4 regions of the Streptomyces venezuelae genome follow, and region 3 is predicted to be linked to each of the others. Evidence: riboswitches for the same ligand, from Rfam matches in the RefSeq annotation. Region 3 holds a riboswitch; each other region holds the start of a gene.

The links. A riboswitch is a leader RNA that binds a small molecule or an ion and turns the genes downstream of it on or off. The one in region 3 is predicted to bind cobalamin.
Region 1: linked by a shared signal. The riboswitch ahead of DEJ47_RS10840 (prenyltransferase/squalene oxidase repeat-containing protein) and the one ahead of DEJ47_RS08115 (cobalamin biosynthesis protein) in region 3 are both predicted to bind cobalamin.
Region 2: linked by a shared signal. The riboswitch ahead of cobN (cobaltochelatase subunit CobN) and the one ahead of DEJ47_RS08115 (cobalamin biosynthesis protein) in region 3 are both predicted to bind cobalamin.
Region 4: linked by a shared signal. The riboswitch ahead of DEJ47_RS10120 (ABC transporter substrate-binding protein) and the one ahead of DEJ47_RS08115 (cobalamin biosynthesis protein) in region 3 are both predicted to bind cobalamin.

The regions. Positions count from the first base shown of each region.
Region 1 covers NZ_CP029193.1:2,346,372-2,351,120, forward strand. Annotated here, with positions in the region: gene DEJ47_RS10830 (aldehyde dehydrogenase) at 1-22, opposite strand, end outside; gene DEJ47_RS10835 (MBL fold metallo-hydrolase) at 238-1,293, shown strand; cobalamin riboswitch at 1,318-1,442, shown strand; gene DEJ47_RS10840 (prenyltransferase/squalene oxidase repeat-containing protein) at 1,564-2,799, shown strand; gene DEJ47_RS10845 (SCO2322 family protein) at 2,796-3,491, shown strand; gene DEJ47_RS10850 (energy-coupling factor transporter transmembrane component T) at 3,535-4,749, shown strand, end outside.
Region 2 covers NZ_CP029193.1:6,352,492-6,357,240, forward strand. Annotated here, with positions in the region: gene cobN (cobaltochelatase subunit CobN) at 1-2,622, opposite strand, end outside; cobalamin riboswitch at 2,656-2,794, opposite strand; gene DEJ47_RS29250 (cobalamin biosynthesis protein CobG) at 2,912-4,447, shown strand; gene DEJ47_RS29255 (precorrin-8X methylmutase) at 4,444-4,749, shown strand, end outside.
Region 3 covers NZ_CP029193.1:1,748,745-1,753,493, reverse strand. Annotated here, with positions in the region: gene DEJ47_RS08125 (putative cobaltochelatase) at 1-64, opposite strand, end outside; gene DEJ47_RS08120 (cobyric acid synthase) at 61-1,638, opposite strand; gene DEJ47_RS08115 (cobalamin biosynthesis protein) at 1,635-2,591, opposite strand; cobalamin riboswitch at 2,628-2,771, opposite strand; gene DEJ47_RS08110 (hypothetical protein) at 2,878-3,102, opposite strand; gene DEJ47_RS08105 (inorganic phosphate transporter) at 3,115-4,410, opposite strand; gene DEJ47_RS08100 (class II aldolase/adducin family protein) at 4,725-4,749, shown strand, end outside.
Region 4 covers NZ_CP029193.1:2,174,814-2,179,562, forward strand. Annotated here, with positions in the region: gene DEJ47_RS36380 (hypothetical protein) at 1-309, opposite strand; gene DEJ47_RS10110 (ABC transporter ATP-binding protein) at 382-1,161, opposite strand; gene DEJ47_RS10115 (FecCD family ABC transporter permease) at 1,158-2,219, opposite strand; gene DEJ47_RS10120 (ABC transporter substrate-binding protein) at 2,225-3,253, opposite strand; cobalamin riboswitch at 3,318-3,503, opposite strand; gene DEJ47_RS10125 (VOC family protein) at 3,501-3,956, opposite strand; gene DEJ47_RS10130 (helix-turn-helix domain-containing protein) at 3,961-4,749, opposite strand, start outside.

The sequences.
Region 1 (4,749 bases), 600 kb from region 3:
CGTGTTCCACGAGCTCGGTCATGGCTGACTGCCTCCTGCGGAGCGTTTCCTGACACGGTTTCAGGACTGAGGAACTGATACCAGTTCTAGTTCGTGGAGTCCACGGACGGAAGGGGCAACGCGCGCTCCAAGCAGTCGACTTGGGCGACCACTGGAACTAGTTCTAGTTATAGTGAGGAGCCCCGGCGAGGGTGAAGGACCCCGGCGAGGGGACCGGCGACGAGAGACGAGGCCCTCATGACCCCGCAGGTGACGGACCCGCCGGTGACCGAGCACGGCGGCGGCGTCTGGAGCATCAAGGTCCCGATCCCCGACAACCCCCTCGGCTTCACCCTCGTCCACCTCCTCGACACCGACGCGGGACCGGTCCTCGTCGACACCGGCTGGGACGACCCGGCGTCCTGGGACACCCTCGTCGCCGGGCTCGCCGCGTGCGGCGTCGCGGTCGCCGACGTGCACGGCGTCGTCATCACCCACCACCACCCCGACCACCACGGCCTCTCCGGCCAGGTCCGCGACGCGTCCGGAGCGTGGATCGCCATGCACGACGCCGACGCGTCCGTGGTCCGCCGCACCCGCTCGAACCCGCCGGACCGCTGGTACGCGTACCTCGTGGACAAGCTCACGGCCGCCGGCGCGCCCGCCGACCACCTCGCCCCGCTGCTCCGCGCCCGCGACGAGGGCCGCCCCCGCAAGCTCCCCGGCCTCGCCCCCGCCCTGCCCGACCGCTCCATCACCCCCGGCGAACTCCTCGCCCTGCCCGGCCGCCGCCTGCGCGCCGTCTGGACCCCCGGCCACACGCCCGGCCACGTCTGCCTCCACCTGGAGGAGGACCACCCCGCGGGCCTGCGCGGCAACGGCCGCCTCTTCTCCGGCGACCATCTGCTGCCCGGCATCAGCCCGCACATCGGCCTGTACGAGGACCCCGATTCGGAGACGGTGACCGACCCCCTCGGCGACTACCTGGACTCCCTGGAGCGCGTCGCCCGCCTCGGCCCCGCGGAGATCCTCCCCGCCCACCAGCGCGCGTTCACCGACGCGCCGGCCCGCGTCCACGAACTCCTGGCCCACCACGAGGAGCGCCTGACCGGGCTGCTCGCCCTGCTCGCCGAGCCCCTCACCCCGTGGCAGATCGCCGCGCGCATGGAGTGGAACCGGCCCTGGGACGAAATCCCCTACGGGTCGAGGACCATCGCCGTGTCGGAGGCCGAGGCGCATGTGCGGCGGCTGGTGAAGCTGGGGCGCGCCGAGGCCGTGCCGGGGAGCGATCCGGTCGCGTTCGTGGCGGTGTGACCCGAGGGGTGCGCGGACCGGCCGGTAGAGTGAGGGCGTCGTCCTCACGTCCGCCAAGGGGGAAGCCGGTGCGAATCCGGCGCTGACCCGCAGCCGTGTGCCACGCAACGTGGTGAGCCGGAATGCCCGGCGCGGAACGTGACCGGCTCGCTTCATCGGGCCCCCGATGAGCGGCACCGTCGAGGTATACGGAGCCGGAGCCGCCCGGTCGCCGTGCTCGCACGGTCCGTGCCGCCCCGCTCCCCGCAGGGAGAGGCAACCCGCCCCATCATGAACGTTCGTCGCAGCGCAGCGGTCCTGGCCGCCGCCGTCGCCGTCTTCGGCTCGGCCGCGGCACCGGCCGCCTTCGCGGACGACGCGAAGCCGTCGCCGTCGGCCGCTCTCCCCTCGGGCCTCTACGGCAAGTCCGACCCGAAGTTCGACGGCGTCTTCCGCCAGTCGTACGCCCTGCTCGCCCAGCACACCGAGGGCGTCGAGCCCGCCGCGAAGGCCGTGGACTGGCTGACCGGCCAGCAGTGTGCGAGCGGCGGCTTCGCGGCGTACCGCGCGGACTCCTCCGAGCCGTGCAACTCCAAGACGGCGGTCGACAGCAACTCCACCGCGGCGGCCGTGCAGGCCCTCGCCGCGCTCGGCGGCCAGGACAAGACGGTCAAGAAGAGCGTCGACTGGCTGAAGTCCGTGCAGAACAAGGACGGCGGCTGGGGCAACACCCCGGGACTGCCCTCCGACGCGAACTCCACCGGCATCGTCGTCGGCGCGCTCGTCGCCGCGGGCCGCAACCCCGCCGACGTGAAGTCCCAGGACGGCAAGTCCGCCTACGACGCGCTGCCGAAGCTCGCCATGGACTGCGGCAAGGACGGCGGCGCCTTCGGCCTCGCCGACATGAAGTCCGGCAAGCTCGCGCCGAACGCCTACGCCACCGCCGCCGGTGTGCTCGGCAGCCTCGGCAAGGGCCTCGTCGTTTCCGCCCCCAAGAAGTCCGAGGACGCCGCGCCCAAGTGCGCGAAGCCGGACACGGCCACGCAGGCCGCGAGCAACGGCGTCGGCTATCTGCTCGACACCCTCGGCAAGACCGACGACCACCTGATGTCGTCGATGCCGGGCTCCACGGACCAGCCGGACTTCGGCACCACCGCCGACTCCGTGCTCGCCCTCGCCGCCGCCGGACAGGGCGAGCGGGCGAAGAAGTCCGCCGAGTGGCTCGCCGGTAACTCTGCGGACTGGGCCAAGCAGTCGGGCCCGGCCGCCTACTCCAAGTTGATCTTCGCCGCGCACGCGGCCGGTCTGGACGCGCGCGACTTCGGCGGCGCCGACCTTGTCAAGCAGCTGAACGCCACGGGTCCGGCCCCCGAGACCTCCTCGAAGTCCCCGTCCGACGCGGACTCGGACGAGAAGAAGGACGACGACGGCGGCGTCAGCGTCTGGTGGATCATCGGCGTCGGCATGGTCGCGGGCATCGGCATCGGCTTCCTGTACAGCGGCAACCGCAAGAAGCAGCAGCCGTGACGCGGGACCGTGAGCGGCGCGGACGGGGGCGCGGGCGGCTGACTGTCGGCGTGTTCCTCGCCGCGCTCCTGGGCGTTCTCGCCGCCGTGCCCGCCCAGGCCGCCGGTTACCGCTACTGGTCGTTCTGGGAGCGGGACGGCGCGCAGTGGACGTACGCCAGCCAGGGCCCCGGCACCGCGCGTCCCGAGGACGGCGACGTCCAGGGGTTCCGCTTCTCGGTCTCCGACGACTCGAAGGACTCGGCGAAGCCGCGCGGTCCCGCCGACTTCGACGCCATCTGCGCGGGCACCCCGGCGAAGGACGGCCGCAAGCGGGTGGGCCTCGTCGTCGACTTCGGCACGGCGGGTGACGCGCCCGGCGGCGAGACGCCGCCGAAGCGGCGGACCGCCTGCGCGCAGGTCGGCGAGGACGCCACCAGCGCGGAGGCCCTCGCCTCCGTCGCCAAGCCGCTGCGCTACGACAGCAAGGCGCTGCTGTGCGCGATCGACGGCTACCCGAAGAGGGGCTGCGGCGAACAGGTCGCCGACGACGGAACGACCACGAAGACACAGCCGCAGACGGGGACGGGGAACGCGGACGACGGTGCGGGGGACGGCGCCGACGGCGGCCCCTCCGTCGGCCTGATCGCCGGGATCGCCGCCGTCGCGCTGCTCGGCGGCGCCGGGATCTGGCAGGCCCGCCGCCGCGGCTGACGCGCGGCTGCGTACGGACGACGAACACGACACGGACAGCACCATGACGGACCACGGCGGCGGCGCGCCCGCCCTCCTGCGGCGCCGCCTCGCCCCCGAGGCGCACCGCGGCAACGCGCTGCACCCGGGCGCGTGGTGGGTGTGGGCCATCGGCCTCGGCACGGCGGCGTCCCGCACGACCAATCCGCTGCTGCTCGGCCTGCTGATCGGCGTCGCGGGCTACGTGGTGGCGGCGCGGCGGACGTCGGCGCCGTGGGCGAAGTCGTACGGCGCGTTCGTGAAGCTGGGTCTGGCCGTCATCGCGATCCGGCTGGTCTTCGCGATCGTGCTCGGCTCGCCGATCCCCGGCACGCACACCGTCGTGACACTGCCGGAGGTGCCGCTGCCGGAGTGGGCGAGGGGCGTGCGGATCGGGGGCCGGGTGACGGCGGAAGGCCTGCTGTTCGCGCTCTACGACGGCATCCGCCTCGCCGGCCTGCTGATCTGCGTCGGCGCGGCGAACGCGCTGGCCAGCCCGGCGCGGCTGCTGAAGTCGCTGCCGGGTGCGCTGTACGAGGTCGGGGTGGCGGTCGTCGTGGCGATGACGTTCGCTCCGAACCTGATCGTCGACGTGCAGCGCCTGCGTGCGGCCCGCCGCCTGCGGGGCCGCCCGGACCGTGGCATCCGGGGCCTCCTCCAGGTCGGTCTGCCCGTCCTGGAGGGCGCGCTGGAGCGGTCGGTCGCCCTGGCCGCGGCGATGGACGCGCGCGGCTTCGGCCGCACGTCCCCCGTCCCGGCGAGGGTCCGCAGGGCAATCTCCGTCCTGACCCTCGGCGGCCTCATGGGCGTCTGCGTGGGTACGTACGGCCTGCTGACCGCCCAGGGCACGTCCTACGGCCTGCCCGCCCTCGCCGCGGGACTCACCTGCGCACTCGCGGGCCTGCGCCTGGGCGGCCGCCGCGCGGTACGCACCCGCTACCGCCCCGACCCGTGGGGTCCCCGCGCCTGGCTGGTCGCGGGCTCCGGGGTGGCGGTGGCGGCCCTGACGATCTGGTCGGCGACGCGGGCCCCGTCCGCGCTGCACCCGGGCGTGGTCCCCCTGGTGGCCCCCACCCTGCCGCTGTGGCCCGCGGCGGCGGCCCTGCTCGGCCTCCTCCCGGCGTTCGTGGCCCCGGTGCCGACCGGCCACACCCGGCCCACCGCACCCCGGAACCCGCCGCCCGCCCCGTCCGACGACGCGACCCGGGTCACGCCCGCGGAGCCCCGCCCCGCGCAGCCC
Region 2 (4,749 bases), 4.6 Mb from region 3:
CTCGGCGACGTCGTCGCCCGCGGTGCGCATCGCGCTCGTGCCCCACAGGGACAGGCCCACGGAGGTCGGGTACGCGCCGTCGTTGTCCTGCTTGTACCGCTCCAGGAGAGAGTCGGCCAGCGCCTGGCCCGTCTCCCACGCCAGGCGGGAGGGGACGGCCTTCGGGTCGACCGAGTAGAAGTTGCGGCCGGTCGGCAGGACGTTGACCAGACCGCGCAGCGGGGAGCCCGACGGGCCCGCCGGGACGAAGCCGCCGTTCAGGGCGTGCACGGCGTGGTCGAGCTCGGCGGTGGTCGCCGCGAGGCGCGGCACGACCTCGCGGGCCGCGAACTCCAGGATGGCGGCGACCTGTTCGCCGTGGTCCGCGGCCACCGAGGCCGCGGCAGCCGGGTCCCAGCCCGCGTCGTCCATCGCCTGGACCAGCGCGCGGGCCGTGGCCTCCGCCTCGTCGGCCGTCACGCGCGTGGCCGCCGACTCATCCAGGCCCAGCGCCTCGCGCAGACCCGGCAGCGCGGTCGTGCCGCCCCAGATCTGGCGGGCGCGCAGCACCGCGAGGACGAGGTTGACGCGGTCGGCACCGGCCGGCGGGTTGCCGAGGACGTGCAGACCGTCACGGATCTGCATGTCCTTGATCTCGCAGAGCCAGCCGTCGACGTGGAGCAGGAAGTCGTCGAAGCCGTCGTCGTCCGGGCGCTGCTCCAGGCCCAGGTCGTGGTCGAGCTTCGCGGCCTGGATGAGCGTCCAGATCTGCGCGCGGATCGCCGGGAGCTTCGCCGGGTCCATGGAGCTGATCTGCGCGTACTCGTCGAGGAGCTGCTCCAGCCGCGCGATGTCGCCGTAGGAGTCGGCGCGCGCCATCGGCGGTACCAGGTGGTCGATGAGCGTGGCGTGGACGCGGCGCTTGGCCTGCGTGCCCTCGCCCGGGTCGTTGACCAGGAAGGGGTAGATGAGCGGCAGGTCCCCGAGCGCGGCGTCGGGCCCGCAGGCCGCCGAGAGGCCCGCGTTCTTGCCGGGCAGCCACTCCAGGTTGCCGTGCTTGCCGAGGTGGATCATCGCGTCCGCGCCGAAGCCGTTGTCGGCCGCGGGCGCCGCGATCCACCGGTACGCGGCCAAGTAGTGGTGTGACGGCGGCAGATCCGGGTCGTGGTAGATCGCGATGGGGTTCTCGCCGAAGCCACGGGGCGGCTGGATGAGAATGAGCAGGTTCCCGCGGCGCAGCGCGGCGAGCACGATGTCGCCCTCCGGGTCGCCGCCGTCGCCCACGCGGGAGCGGTCGAGGAACATCTCACCGGGCGGCGGCCCCCAGTGCTCCTCGACCGAGTCGCGCAGCTCCTGCGGCAGCGTCGCGTACCACCGCTTGTAGTCGGCGGCCGGGATGCGCACCGGGTTGGCGGCGAGCTGCTCCTCGGTGAGCCAGTCCTGGTCGTGGCCGCCCGCGTCGATGAGCGCGCGGATCAGCTCGTCGCCGTCGCCGGAGACCAGGCCGGGGATGTCGGCCTCGGGGCCGAAGTCGTACCCCTCGGCGCGCAGCCTGCGCAGCAGCCGCACGGCGGACGCCGGGGTGTCGAGGCCGACCGCGTTGCCGATGCGGGAGTGCTTCGTCGGGTACGCGGAGAGCACCAGGGCGAGGCGCTTGTCGGCGGCCGGGATGTGCCTGAGGCGTGCGTGGCGTACGGCGATCCCGGCGACGCGGGCCGCGCGCTCGGCGTCGGCGACGTATGCCGGAAGGCCGTCCTCGTCGATCTCCTTGAAGGAGAAGGGGACGGTGATGAGGCGGCCGTCGAACTCCGGCACCGCGATCTGGCTCGCGGCGTCCAGCGGCGAGACGCCCTCGTCGTTCTCCTCCCAGGCGGAGCGCGACCCGGTCAGGCACAGCGCCTGGAGGATCGGCACGTCGAGGCCGGTCAGCGCGCCCGCGTCCCACGACTCGTCGTCGCCGCCCGCGGAGGCCTCGGCGGGCTTGGTGCCGCCCGCCGCGAGGACGGTGGTCACGATGGTGTCGGCGGCGCGCAGCTCGTCGATCAGCTCGGGCTCCGGGGCGCGCAGCGAGGCCACGTACAGCGGCAGCGCGCGGGCGCCCGCGTCCTCGATCGCCCCGCACAGCGCGTCCACGAACGCGGTGTTGCCGCTCATGTGGTGGGCGCGGTAGTAGAGCACGGCGACCGTCGGGCCGTCGACGCCGGTGCGGGCGGTGCGCTCCAGCGGGCCCCATGACGGGGCGGCCGCGGGCGGCTCGAAGCCGTGGCCGGTGAGCAGCACGGTGTCGGAGAGGAAGCGGGCCAGCTGGTCCAGGTTCGCGGGGCCGCCGTGCGCGAGGTACGCGTGCGCCTCGGCGGCGATGCCGACGGGCACGGTCGAGGAGGCCATGAGCTGGGCGTCGGGTGCCTGTTCGCCGGTGAGCACGACCACGGGGAGGCCGGTGGCGATGAGCTGGTCGAGGCCGTCCTGCCAGGCGCGGACGCCGCCGAGGAGACGTACGACGACGAGGTCGACGCCGTCGAGCAGGGCGGGCAGCTCCGCGAGGTCGAGGCGGGACGGGTTGGCGAACCGGTAGTCGACCGGGCCTCCCGCCGCGCGGGCGCTGAGCAGGTCGGTGTCGGAGGTCGACAACAGCAGAAGCATGCGGGCGCAGGCCTTCCTCGGGGTGTCCGCGCCCCGGGTGGTCGTATGGACGGCAGGAGTTCCTGGCTCGCCCCACGCGGGTGGGGCTCACAGTGGCGGGACCGCGCCGGATTCGCACCGGGCTTCCTCCCTCGGGTCCTGTTGGACCCACGCCGTCGCTGGCGTCGACGGACCTGGCGGTCCGCCGCCTGCATAGTAAGTCCTGCCCGCGGTCGGCGGTGCGGCCACCTGCCAGGACGACCTGTCTCGGGAGAGGACCGGCCGGATCCGCGTGGGTATGCTCGCCGCCATGCCGCCCACCCCAGCACCATCCCCAGATCAGGGCGAATCCCTCATACGTGACCGGGGCGACGCCTGCCCCGGAGCCCTCCGCCTGCACCGCGCCGACGACGGCCTCCTGGCCCGACTCCGCCTGCCCGGAGGCATCTTGACGTCCCGTCAGGTGCTGGCTCTGGAGGCCGCGGCGGAGCGTCTGGCCGACGGCAACCTCAGCGTCACCTCCCGCGGCAACATCGAGCTGCGCGGCCTCGGCGACGCGTGCGCCGGCGAACTCTCCGCGCTGCTCGCGGACGCGGGCCTGCTCCCCTCCGAGCGCCACGAACGCGTCCGGAACGTGGTGGCGTCCCCCCTCGCGGGAACGGACGGAACCGGCCACGCCGACGTCCAGTTGTGGGCCCGTGAGCTGGACGGACTCCTCTGCGCGGAGGACTGGACGCCCCGACTTTCCGGCCGCTTCCTGTTCGCCCTGGACGACGGACGGGGAGACGTGGCGGGCCTCGGCGGCGATGTGACCTTGATCGCAGAATCGGGCGGGACGGCGGTGGTCGGGATGGGCAGCGTGTCGTTCCGGGTCGCCGCGGCCGACGCCCCGCGCGCGGCGCTCGCCGCGGCGAAGGCGTTCCTCGCGGCGGCGGACGCCGCGGGGAACGGGGCGTGGCGCGTGACCGAACTCCCGACCGGGCAGACCGTCGACCTGGGCGGGGCGCTGGAGGCGGCGAGGGTTGACGCCGCACGGATCGGGCCGGAGGGCGAGGGGCCGGGGGGTCTGGCGGTGTCCGGTGGTCCGGGGGCATCCGGTGGTCCGGGTGGTCCGGTGGCTTTCGACGGCACGGCGGTGTCCGGTGGTCCGGTGGCCTTTGGTGCCCCGGTGGCGTCCGGTGGCTCGGGTGGCGGGGCGGTGCCCCGTGGTCCGGGTGGTCCGGCGGTGCTCGCTGGTCCGGGGGCGTCCGGTGACTCGACGGTGTCCGGTGGTGCGGGTGGGGGTTCGGCGGCGCTCGGTGTCGGGGCTGTCGCGGCGGGGGCCGCGGGGCCGGGGGGTCCGCCGCCCGGTGTCATCGGGCGGGCCGTCTCCGTGTACGCCCCGCTCGGGCGCGTCACCGTTGCGCAATGGCGGGCCCTGCTCCCGCTTCCCGCGGACGAGCTCCGCGTCACCCCGTGGCGCGGCTTCGTGATTCCCGGCTTCGGCGACGAGGGAGCCGCCCGGGAGCGGCTGGCCGCGCTGGACCGTGCCGGGCTCCTCGCCGACCCCGGCTCGCCCTGGCTCGGCGTCGGCGCCTGCACCGGTCGCCCCGGGTGCGCCAAGTCCCTCGCCGACGTCCGCGCGGACGCCGTGCCCGGCCACGGCTCGCTGCCCGTCCACTGGTCCGGCTGCGAACGGCGGTGCGGGCACCCGCGCGGCGACTGGGTCGACGTCCTCGCCACCCGGGACGGCTCCTACGAAGTGACGCTGCACACCGCGGGCTCCACCGCCCCTGTCACGGGCGGCACCCTGACCGAGACGGTCACCAAGGCACGTACCACCACAAACCCAACGGCCACGAGATGAGCGAGAGCACAGTGTTCGACTACGAGAAGGACGGCGCGGCGATCTACCGCGAGTCCTTTGCCACCATCCGCGCGGAGGCGGACCTCCAAGGCCTGCCCGCCGACGTCAGCCAGGTCGCGGTCCGGATGATCCACGCCTGCGGGATGGTCGACCTCGTGCGCGACCTCTCGTACAGCCCGCGCGTGATCGCCGACGCCCGCAAGGCGCTGCGTGACGGCGCGCCGATCCTCTGCGACGCGAACATGGTCGCCAGCGGCGTCACGCGCAAGCGGCTGCCCGCCGACAACGACGTGATCTGCACG
Region 3 (4,749 bases):
GCAACAGCGCGAGCCGCAGGTCGTCCTGCCCGACGAGGGCGGTGAACGGGTACGGGGTACTCACAGAGCCTCCTTGGTGCGTTCCGGTGCCGCCGGCGGCGCGCCGGGCGCGATGAACGGCAGGCCCGCCGGCGGTCCCTGTTCGATCAGGTTCCACAGCGCGTCCGTGTCCGCGTGTTCTTCGATCAGGTCGCCCAGCAGGTCGAGCTGCTCCTCCCGCAGCGCGCCGAAGCTGGTGTCGGGGGCGGGCACGAAGCGGCGGCCCGCCGCGCGGGCGACCTCGGTGAGGAACCGGCGCCGGAACGCGTCGCTCTCCAGCGACCCGTGCCAGTGCGTGCCCCACACCTCGCCCACCCGGCAGCCGTCCAGGAAGGGTTCGCCGCCCGTCACCTCGGCGACGCCGTGGTGGATCTCGTACCCCTCGACGGGTTCGCCGAGTGCCTCGCCCACCGGCCGGGCGAGGGTCTTCTCGCGGGCGAACCGCACCCGCACCGGCAACAGCCCCAGCCCGTCGACGGAACCGGCGCGCGACTCGACGTCGTCCTCGATGTGCTCGCCGAGGACCTGGAAGCCGCCGCAGATGCCGAGCACGGGGCGGCCCTCGGCGGCGCGGCGCGCGAGGGCGTCCGCGAGGCCGCGCTCACGCAGCCACCGCAGCGCCTTCACGGTCCCGCGCGTGCCCGGCACGATCACGAGGTCCGCGTCGACGAGCTCCTCCGCCCGGTCCACGAACCGCACGACCACACCGGGTTCGGCGGCGAGCGCGTCCACGTCGGTGAAGTTGGACATCAGCGGCACCGCGCACACGGCGACGCGCAGCACGTCCTCGCCGACCGGCGGCGCCACCACGGACTCGCGCACGGCGCCCCGCAGGGACACCCGCAGGCCGTCCTCCTCGTCGATGCCGAGCCCGTGCTGGAACGGCAGCACGCCGTACGTGCGCCGTCCGGTGAGACCGAGCAGCATGTCGAGCCCGGGTTCGAGGAGGGAGACGTCGCCGCGGAACTTGTTGACGAGATACCCGGCGACCAGCTCCTGGTCGGCCGCGCTCAGCAGCGCCGTCGTCCCGAAGAACGAGGCGAAGACCCCGCCCCGGTCGATGTCCCCGACCACGAGCACGGGGAAGCGCGCGGCCCGCGCAATGCCCATGTTCACGATGTCCGTGCGCCGCAGATTGATCTCGGCGGGGCTGCCCGCGCCCTCGCAGATGACGGCGTCATACGTGCTCCGGAGCTCCTCCAGGCAACCCACGACGGTGTCGAGCAGCGCCGCCTGGCGTCCCCCGTGCAGCCTGTCCCCGGGGGACGACCCCTCAGACCCCCCGAAGAACCCGCGCGCACTCATCTCGCCCACGGGCTTGCCCATGAGGACGACCTGGCTAGAGCGGTCGCCGCCCGGTTTGAGCAGCACGGGGTTCATCAGCGCGCTCGGCTCGACGCGGGCGGCCTGCGCCTGCATGGCCTGCGCCCGCCCGATCTCGGCTCCCTCGCGCGTCACGAACGAGTTGAGGGACATGTTCTGCGCCTTGAACGGCGCGACGGACACCCCCTTGCGCGCCAGCCACCGGCAGATGCCGGCGGTGACGACGCTCTTCCCGGCGTCCGATGTGGTTCCGGCGACGAGCAGTCCACCGCTCACGAAGCTCTCCTTGACCTCAGTCGGGCGACGCCCGCGACGACCGCGACGCCGAGCGCCAGCCCGCTCACCCGCCGGGACAGCTTCACCGCCCGCTCGATGTCCCTCACCTGTACGTCGCGCCCGTCCGCGTTGAGCACGGGCCGGTGCTCGACCCGTCCCGCGTACGAGAGGGTCCCCCCGAGGCGTACGCCCAAAGCCCCCGCGAAAGCGGCCTCGACGGGACCGGCGTTGGGGCTCGGGTGGTGCGCGGCGTCGGAGCGCCAGGCGCGCACCGCCTCCGCGGGCGCGTCGCCCGCGACCACGGCCAGCGCGGCGGTGAGCCGCGCCCCGGGCCAGCCGAAGACGTCGTCGAGCCGGGCGGAGGCCCATCCGTAGCGCCGGTAGCGCGCCGACTTGTGGCCGACCATCGCGTCGAGGGTGTTCACGGCACGGAAGGCGACGAGCCCCGGCACGCCGCCGAGCGCGCCCCACACCAGGGCTCCCACCACGGCGTCGGAGGTGTTCTCGGCGACGGACTCCACGACGGCCCGCGCGATCCCGTCGGCGTCCAGGGCCTGCGGGTCCCGCCCGCACAGATGGGGCAGCCGCTCCCGGGCGACCTCGATGTCACCGGCTTCCAGGGCCCCGCCGACGGCCCGCGCCTCGCGGCCCAGCGAGGTGCCGCCGAGCACGGCCCACGTCGCGGCGGCGGTGAGCGCCACGGTTCCGGCACGGCCCGCGGCGGAGCGGCGTACGAGAGCGGAGGCCAGTGCGGCGGCGCCCGCGGCGCCCCCGGCGCACACCGCGGTGTGCAGGGCGCCCCACCCGCGGTGGTCCCGCCACAGCACCTGTTCGACGGCGCCCGCCGCCCGGCCGAACGCGGCGACCGGATGGCCTCGGCGGGGATCGCCGAGCAACAGGTCACCGAGGAATCCGGCGGCGGCGCCGTACGCGAAATCGCGATCGGCACTCATGGCGTTGTGTGTCCTCACTCAGGGTGTCCGCGCCCTGGTTCGACGTGAATCGGCGGCGAGAGTTCCTGGCTTCCGGGGAGTGGCTCCCCGGTGACAGTGGCGGGACCGCGCCGGATTCGCACCGGCTTCCTCTTCTGCCGCCGTAGTTGGCCCGGGCAGTCCACCACGCCCCGCGAATGCCCGTCAACTCGCTGTTGACCTGCGACGGGAGAGTGTGTTGGGGCCCACACACAGGAGGGGTGCGGAGCGTTTCGTACGCTCCGCACCCCTCCGGGAAACCTTGCCGTCAGGCGACGATCAGATAGATCCCGTACGCCACGGCCGCCGCGCACAGCGCGAAGCACGCGTACGCGCCGGTGCGCGCCACGGCCGCCGAACCGCCGGAGGCGGCGGTCGCCTTCTCCTGCTGGGAGAGGCCGACGATGCCGAGGGTGAAGAGGCCCACGAGGGCGACCGTCACCGCGAGGCTGACGCCGAAGACGGAGCCGAGAGCTGCCCAGTCGATGTTCATGCTGGTCTGTCCTTACACCGTCGCGGGCCGGGCGGGGTCCGCCATGGCGCCGGTCGTGGTCGTGGTCGGGGCCGAGACGCCGGCCTTGACGGACGTGTCCGGGACGGGCGAGGCGGCCAGGGTGCCCGCGGGGGGCGGCGTGACGGCGGCGATCGCGGTGGTCACGACGCCGATGGGCTCGGCCGGTACGCCCCCGTCCGTGCGGACCTCGTCGTCGGTGACGTTGGTGTGGTCGATGGCGTTGCGCCGCGAGAGCACCCAGATGACGGCGGAGCCGCCGACGAGGAGCGCGGCCGTGGCCGCGATGCCCCAGGGGCCCTGCTTGGTGAGGAACTCGGCGCCCGCGCCGACCAGACCGGCGGCCGGCAGGGTCAGACCCCACGCGACGAACATGCGGGTCGCGGTCGACCAGCGGACGACGCCGCCCTTGCGGCCGAGGCCCGCGCCCATCACGGCGCCGGAGCAGGACTGGGTGGTGGAGAGCGAGAAGCCCAGGTGCGAGGAGGCGAGGATGACCGTCGCGGCGCTGGTCTGGGCGGCGAAGCCCTGCTGCGGCTGGAGGTCGGTCAGGCCCTTGCCCATGGTGCGGATGATGCGCCAGCCGCCGAGGTAGGTGCCGAGCGCGATGGCGACACCGGCGGAGACGATGACCCACATCGGGGGGTTCGCGCCGGGGTTGAGGACACCGCCGGTGACCAGGGCGAGCGTGATGATGCCCATGGTCTTCTGCGCGTCGTTGGTGCCGTGCGCCAGCGAGACGAGGCCCGCGGAGGCGATCTGGCCCACGCGGTAGCCCTTGGCGGTGGCCTTGGTGTCGGTGTTGCGGCCGATCCGGTACGTCAGGCGCGTGGCCAGCATCGCGGCGACACCCGCCACGAGCGGCGCGGCGAGGGCCGGGATCAGGATCTTGGTGACGACGGTGCCGCCGTTGATCGACGACCAGCCCATCGACATGACCGCGGCGCCGATGAGGCCGCCGAAGAGCGCGTGGGAGGAACTGGAGGGCAGGCCGACCAGCCAGGTCAGGAGGTTCCAGAGAATCGCGCCGACGAGCGCGGCGAAGATGACCTCTGTCTTGAGGCCGTCCTCGTTGACGATGCCGCCGGAGATCGTCTTGGCGACTTCCACCGAGAGGAAGGCACCGACGAGGTTGAGCACGGCGGACATGGCCACCGCCGTCTTGGGCTTCAGAGCGCCGGTCGAGATGGTCGTCGCCATCGCGTTGGCAGTGTCGTGGAAACCGTTCGTGAAATCGAACACGAGAGCGGTGACGATCACGATCCCGAGGAGAAGCGTGATGTGTTCCATTTACCCAGGCTTCTGTTGGACGTCAGTGGCGAGTTGAACGTAGGCATTCCGGGTGAACGGAAAGTGAACTGGGCCGGGCGGTGCGGTGACTCGAAGCGGAGTCCCGCCACCTCGTCCCTTCCCGGCGTTCGACAGCGATCGTAAGGAGCGGGGGCCGGGGGCCCGCAAACCGGCCGGAGTGTCGGCCTCCGCCATCCGGTGGCCGCCCCCGCGACGCACCGCTTCGAACAGTCCGACAAGCCCGCCGAAGAGATACTGATCACCCCGCGTCCCGCGCCCCCCGGTGTCCGACGGGCGGCTGGCAGGATCGCCGCATGACTGAGCAGCAGCACGGAGACG
Region 4 (4,749 bases), 430 kb from region 3:
TCAGGACGGGGCGGGCGGGTGGGGTTCGGCGAGGAGCGTGGACAGCCAGTCGAAGGTTTCGTCCTCCGGCAGGCCGTGGTCCTCGCCGGGCACCGACGTGTCGCACAGGGCCGGCGTGAAGGTGTCCGTGGCGTGGGCCGTGTTGATCGGGGTCTTGCTCGGCGGCTCGCCCAGGAAGTGTTCTCGGTACGCGGGGCGCGCGTCGTGGTTGCCGGGGCAGGTCAGCAGCGGGTGCCGGGCGGTGAGGAGTTCGCGGGCCGCCGCTCCGGTGTCTGTGTGGGTGTCGCTCAGGTGCGCGATCACGATCATCGAACGGGTCCTCTTCCGTCGGTGCCTCGTACGCCGTCAGTCTCCGTCGTCGGGCCGGCGTGGTGGAAGCCCTTACGGGCGTACGAACCGCACCGACGGGCGCCCGGCCTCCGGCGTCACCACCGCCCGCACCCCGTACACCTCCGCGATCAGCTTCTCCGTGATGACCTCCGCCGGTGTGCCCGACGCGTACGCCGTGCCCTCCTTGAGGATCAGCAGGTGGTCGCAGAACATCGACGCCAGGTTCAGGTCGTGCAGGGCGATCACGCTGGTGACGGGGAGTTCGGCGACGAGGGACAGCAGGTCCAGCTGGTGCTGGATGTCCAGGTGGTTGGTGGGCTCGTCGAGGAGGAGTTCGCGGGGCTCCTGGGCCAGGGCGCGGGCTATCTGGACGCGCTGGCGTTCGCCGCCGGACAGCGTGTGCCAGGCCTGGGCGGCGCGATCGGTGAGCCCGGTGCGTGCGAGGGCCTCGCGTACGGCCCGTTCGTCGTGGGGCGTGGGGGTCGACCAGGCGCGGCGGTGCGGGATGCGGCCGAGGCGTACGACGTCCCGTACGGTCAGTTCGACCTGCGTCGCCGCGTGCTGTTCGACCACGGCGATCCGGCGGGCCACCGCGCGGCGGCCCGTGTCCGGCAGGGTGCGGCCGTCCAGGGTGACCACGCCGGACGCCGGGGCCAGGACGCCCGCGAGCAGGCGCAGGAGCGTGGACTTGCCGGAGCCGTTGGGGCCGAGGAGTCCGACTGTGGCGCCAGTGGGCGGGGCCAGGCTCACGCCGTCGACGATCAGTCTGCCGCCCGCCTCCCGGCTGACGCGGTCCGCCCGCAGGCCCTCGGCGATGCTCGGAGACGTCATGTCGTCCTCCGTGTCCTGTACAGCACCGCCACGAACGCCGGTACGCCGATGAGTGACGTCACCACGCCGACCGGGACCTCCTGCGGGTCCAGGGCCGTGCGGGCCAGCGTGTCCACCCAGACCAGGAAGACCGCACCGGCGAGCGCCGTGACCGGGAGGAGCCTGGCGTGGCCGGAGCCGACGACCGCGCGGGCCGCGTGCGGCAGGACGAGGCCGACGAAGCCGATCGCGCCCGCCGAGCTGACCAGCGCCGCCGTGAGCAGCGCCGTCGTGCAGAGCAGGACGAGCCGGGTGCGGGCCACCCGGACGCCCAGCGCCGCCGCGGCCTCCGGGCCGAACGCGAAGGCGTCGAGCGTACGGGCGTGGCCGAGGCAGATGACCAGCGCGGCCACGAGCACCGCCCCGCACAGCCACACGTCCGTCCAGCCGACCCCGCTGAGCGAGCCGAGGAGCCAGAACAGCACGCCGCGCGTCGTCTCGGCGTCACCCGCCGTGAGGACGACGAACGACGTGAGCGCGGAGAACAGCTGCATGGCCGCGACGCCCGACAGCACGACCCGGTCCGTGGTGTCGCCGAGGGTGTGACTCAGGAGCAGGACGAGGGCGAAGGAGCAGAGCGCGCCCGCGAAGGCGCCCGCGGAGACGGACACCACTCCCCCGCCGACCCCCAGGACGACGACCGCGACCGCTCCCGTGGACGCCCCGGACGACACTCCGAGCACGAAGGGGTCGGCGAGCGGGTTGCGGAGCAGGGACTGCATGACCGCCCCGCAGACCGCGAGGCCCGCGCCGCAGACGGCGGCGAGCACGGTGCGCGGCATCCGCAGGTTCCAGACGATGCCGTCCCTGATGGGGGTGAGCGGGCTCTCGCCCCAGCCGAGGTGGGCGGCGACGGTCGACCACACGTCGGGCACGGAGATGTCCGCGGGGCCGATGGTGACGGCCGCGGAGACGGAGAGGACGAGTGCGGCGACTCCGGCGATCCACAGCAGCGCCTGCCGGGCTCGGGCGGAGGCGGTGCCGACCGCACCGCCTCCCGCGCCGGCGTCCGGCGCGATCTCCGTCACTTGACCAGTCCGAACTTCCGCAGTCCCGCCGCCACTTGCTCGATGCCGTCGACCGTACGGATCGTGGGGTTCATGGCCTGGCCGCTGAGCAGGACGTACCGCTTCTTCTTCACCGCGCTCAGGTTCTTGGTCGCCGGGTTGGTCTCCAGGAACTTGATCTTCGCGGCGGCGCTCTCCGCGGACTGCGACTTGCGGGTGAGGTCGCCGATGACGAGGATGTCGGGGTCGCGGTCGGCGACGGTCTCCCAGTTGATCTGGGGCCATTCCTCGCGGGTGTCGTCGAAGACGTTCTTCGCGCCGAGTTCGCGGGTGATGATGCCGGGGGCGCCGCAGCAGCCCGCCATGTACGGGGCGTCGGAGTTGGCGAACCAGTACAGGAGTGTGGCGTCGGAGGCGTCGATGCCCTTCGTGGCCTTCGTGACCCGCGCCTTGAGGTCGGCGACCAGCTTCTCGCCGCGCTTCTCGACGTGGAAGACCTTCGCCAGGTCGCGCACCTCGCCGTAGACGGTGTCCATGGTGAGGGTCTTGACGCGCTTGCCGTCACCGCCGCCGTCGTTGTCCTTGCCCGCGCAGTCGCTGGGCGAGACGTAGACGGGGACGTCGAGCTCGTCGAACTTCGCGCGGTCGGCGACGCCGCCCTTGCCGACCGTGAAGAGGAAGGACGCGCTGACGAAGTCCGGCTCCTTGGCGAGGACCCTCTCCAGGGACGGGTAGCGGTCGGCGAGCCGCTCGACCTTCGCGTTGTCCTTCTCCAGGTTCTTCAGGACCGGGTCGGTCCAGGTGCCGGTGCCCACCATGCGGTCGGCGAGGCCGAGGGAGAGGAGGATCTCCGTGGAGCCCTGGTCGAGGGAGACGGCCCGCTTCGGCGGCGCCAGGACTTTCGCCTCCTTGCCGCAGGAGGTGACCGTGACCGGGTAGCCGGCGGCCTTCTTGTCCGCCTTGTCCGACGTGCCGCCTCCGCCGCACGCGGTGAGCGTGAACAGGCAGGCACAGAGAAGGGCGGATATACGGGCTGTCGAGGACACGTGATCCCTTGGTGTCGCGGCTCATACGCGGAGCCTGGCCTGCGTCGGACCCCCGCCGCCGGGTGAGCGGCCGGAGGGCGCCAGCAGGTCTTCGGACTCGGGATCGGCCGGGCGGGACGCCTTCCCGGGCGCCGTGAGACGCCCAGTGGCCGTGGTCCCGCCCGTCCCCCTCACCGCTGCGCGTCAGTTCCGGATTCGCACCGGATTCCCTGGCCCAGGTGTGGGTTTGACTGGCTTGCGCAAGTTATCACGGCTGCTCGATGGTCGGTCCGGGCCTCGGCTCGCCCCGGTACGTGCCGAAGGACCAGCGGTTGCCCTCCGGGTCCTCGATGCCGAACTCACGGCTTCCGTAGGGTTTGTCCTCGATCTCGCCGGTGACCTTCACCCCGGCCTCGACGAGCCGCCGGTACAGGTCGTCGACGTGGTCCGTGACGACGTAGGCGCCCGCCGTGCCGGGCTTGCCGCAGGTCGCCGCGTTGGCCGGGTCGTACGAGCCGAGCATGACGCCGCCGCCCTCGGGCCAGTCGAGCTGGGCGTGGGCGACGCGGCCCTCGTCCTCGTAGACGGCGGTCCGCAGGAAGCCGACGGTGCCGACGAGGAAGTCGATCAGGGCGGGGGCGTCCTGCGCCTGGAGGGCCGGCCAGATGGCCGGGGCGGGCGTGCTGAGCTGCTGTTCCATCGAAGTGTTCCGGTTGGTGTCCATGCCTCTACTCTTCGCCCCGGCCGTGCGCCCCGGCTTGGATATTCCGGCACTCCTCGGCCAGCCAGCCGGTCGGCGCCATCCCTGTGTACTGCTGGAAGTCGCGTACGAGGTGGGAGTGGTCGTAGTACCCGGTGTCGGCCGCGACGCGGGCGAGGTCGGGCGGCGCGCCCGCGGCGACCGCGCGGGCCACGGCGGTCTTGGCGTGCTGGAAGCGCATGAGGCGGGCCGCCTGTTTGGGGGTCAGGCCCGTCTCGGCGCGGAACAGCGCGGTCAGCCTGCGCTCACTGAGCGCGACGTGCCGGGAGAGGCCGCCGAGCGTGCCCGCGCCCCGGTGCCTGGCCAGCCACGCCCAGGCCTCGGCGACCTCGGGACGGACGGTTCCCGCGGTGTCCTCCGCCCCGGCCGCGCGGCGGCGCAGGTACGCCGAGAGGAGCGCGAAGCGGTCCTCCCAGCGGTCGAGGTCGCACAGCCGCTCGCGGACCTCGGCGGCCGTGGCGCCGAGGACGTCCGTGCCGCCGACGACGAGCTGCCCGGCGAGTCCGGCGGCGGGCAGGCCGAGGAGCGCGCGGGACGCGAGGGGGTGCACGGCGAGCTGGATGCCGGCCTCGTGCTCGGGCTGTACGACGTACGCGGGGCTCTGGTGCAGGCCGCCCACGACGATGTCGGTGCGGGTCGCGTCCGCGCCGGTCGCCTGGTCCGGGGTGCTGCCGGTGGCGATGGTGCCGTCCAGGGAGAAGATCAGCGTCAGGTACGGGGAGGGGAGGCCCCGGTGCAGGCCTGGGCGCTGCCCCTC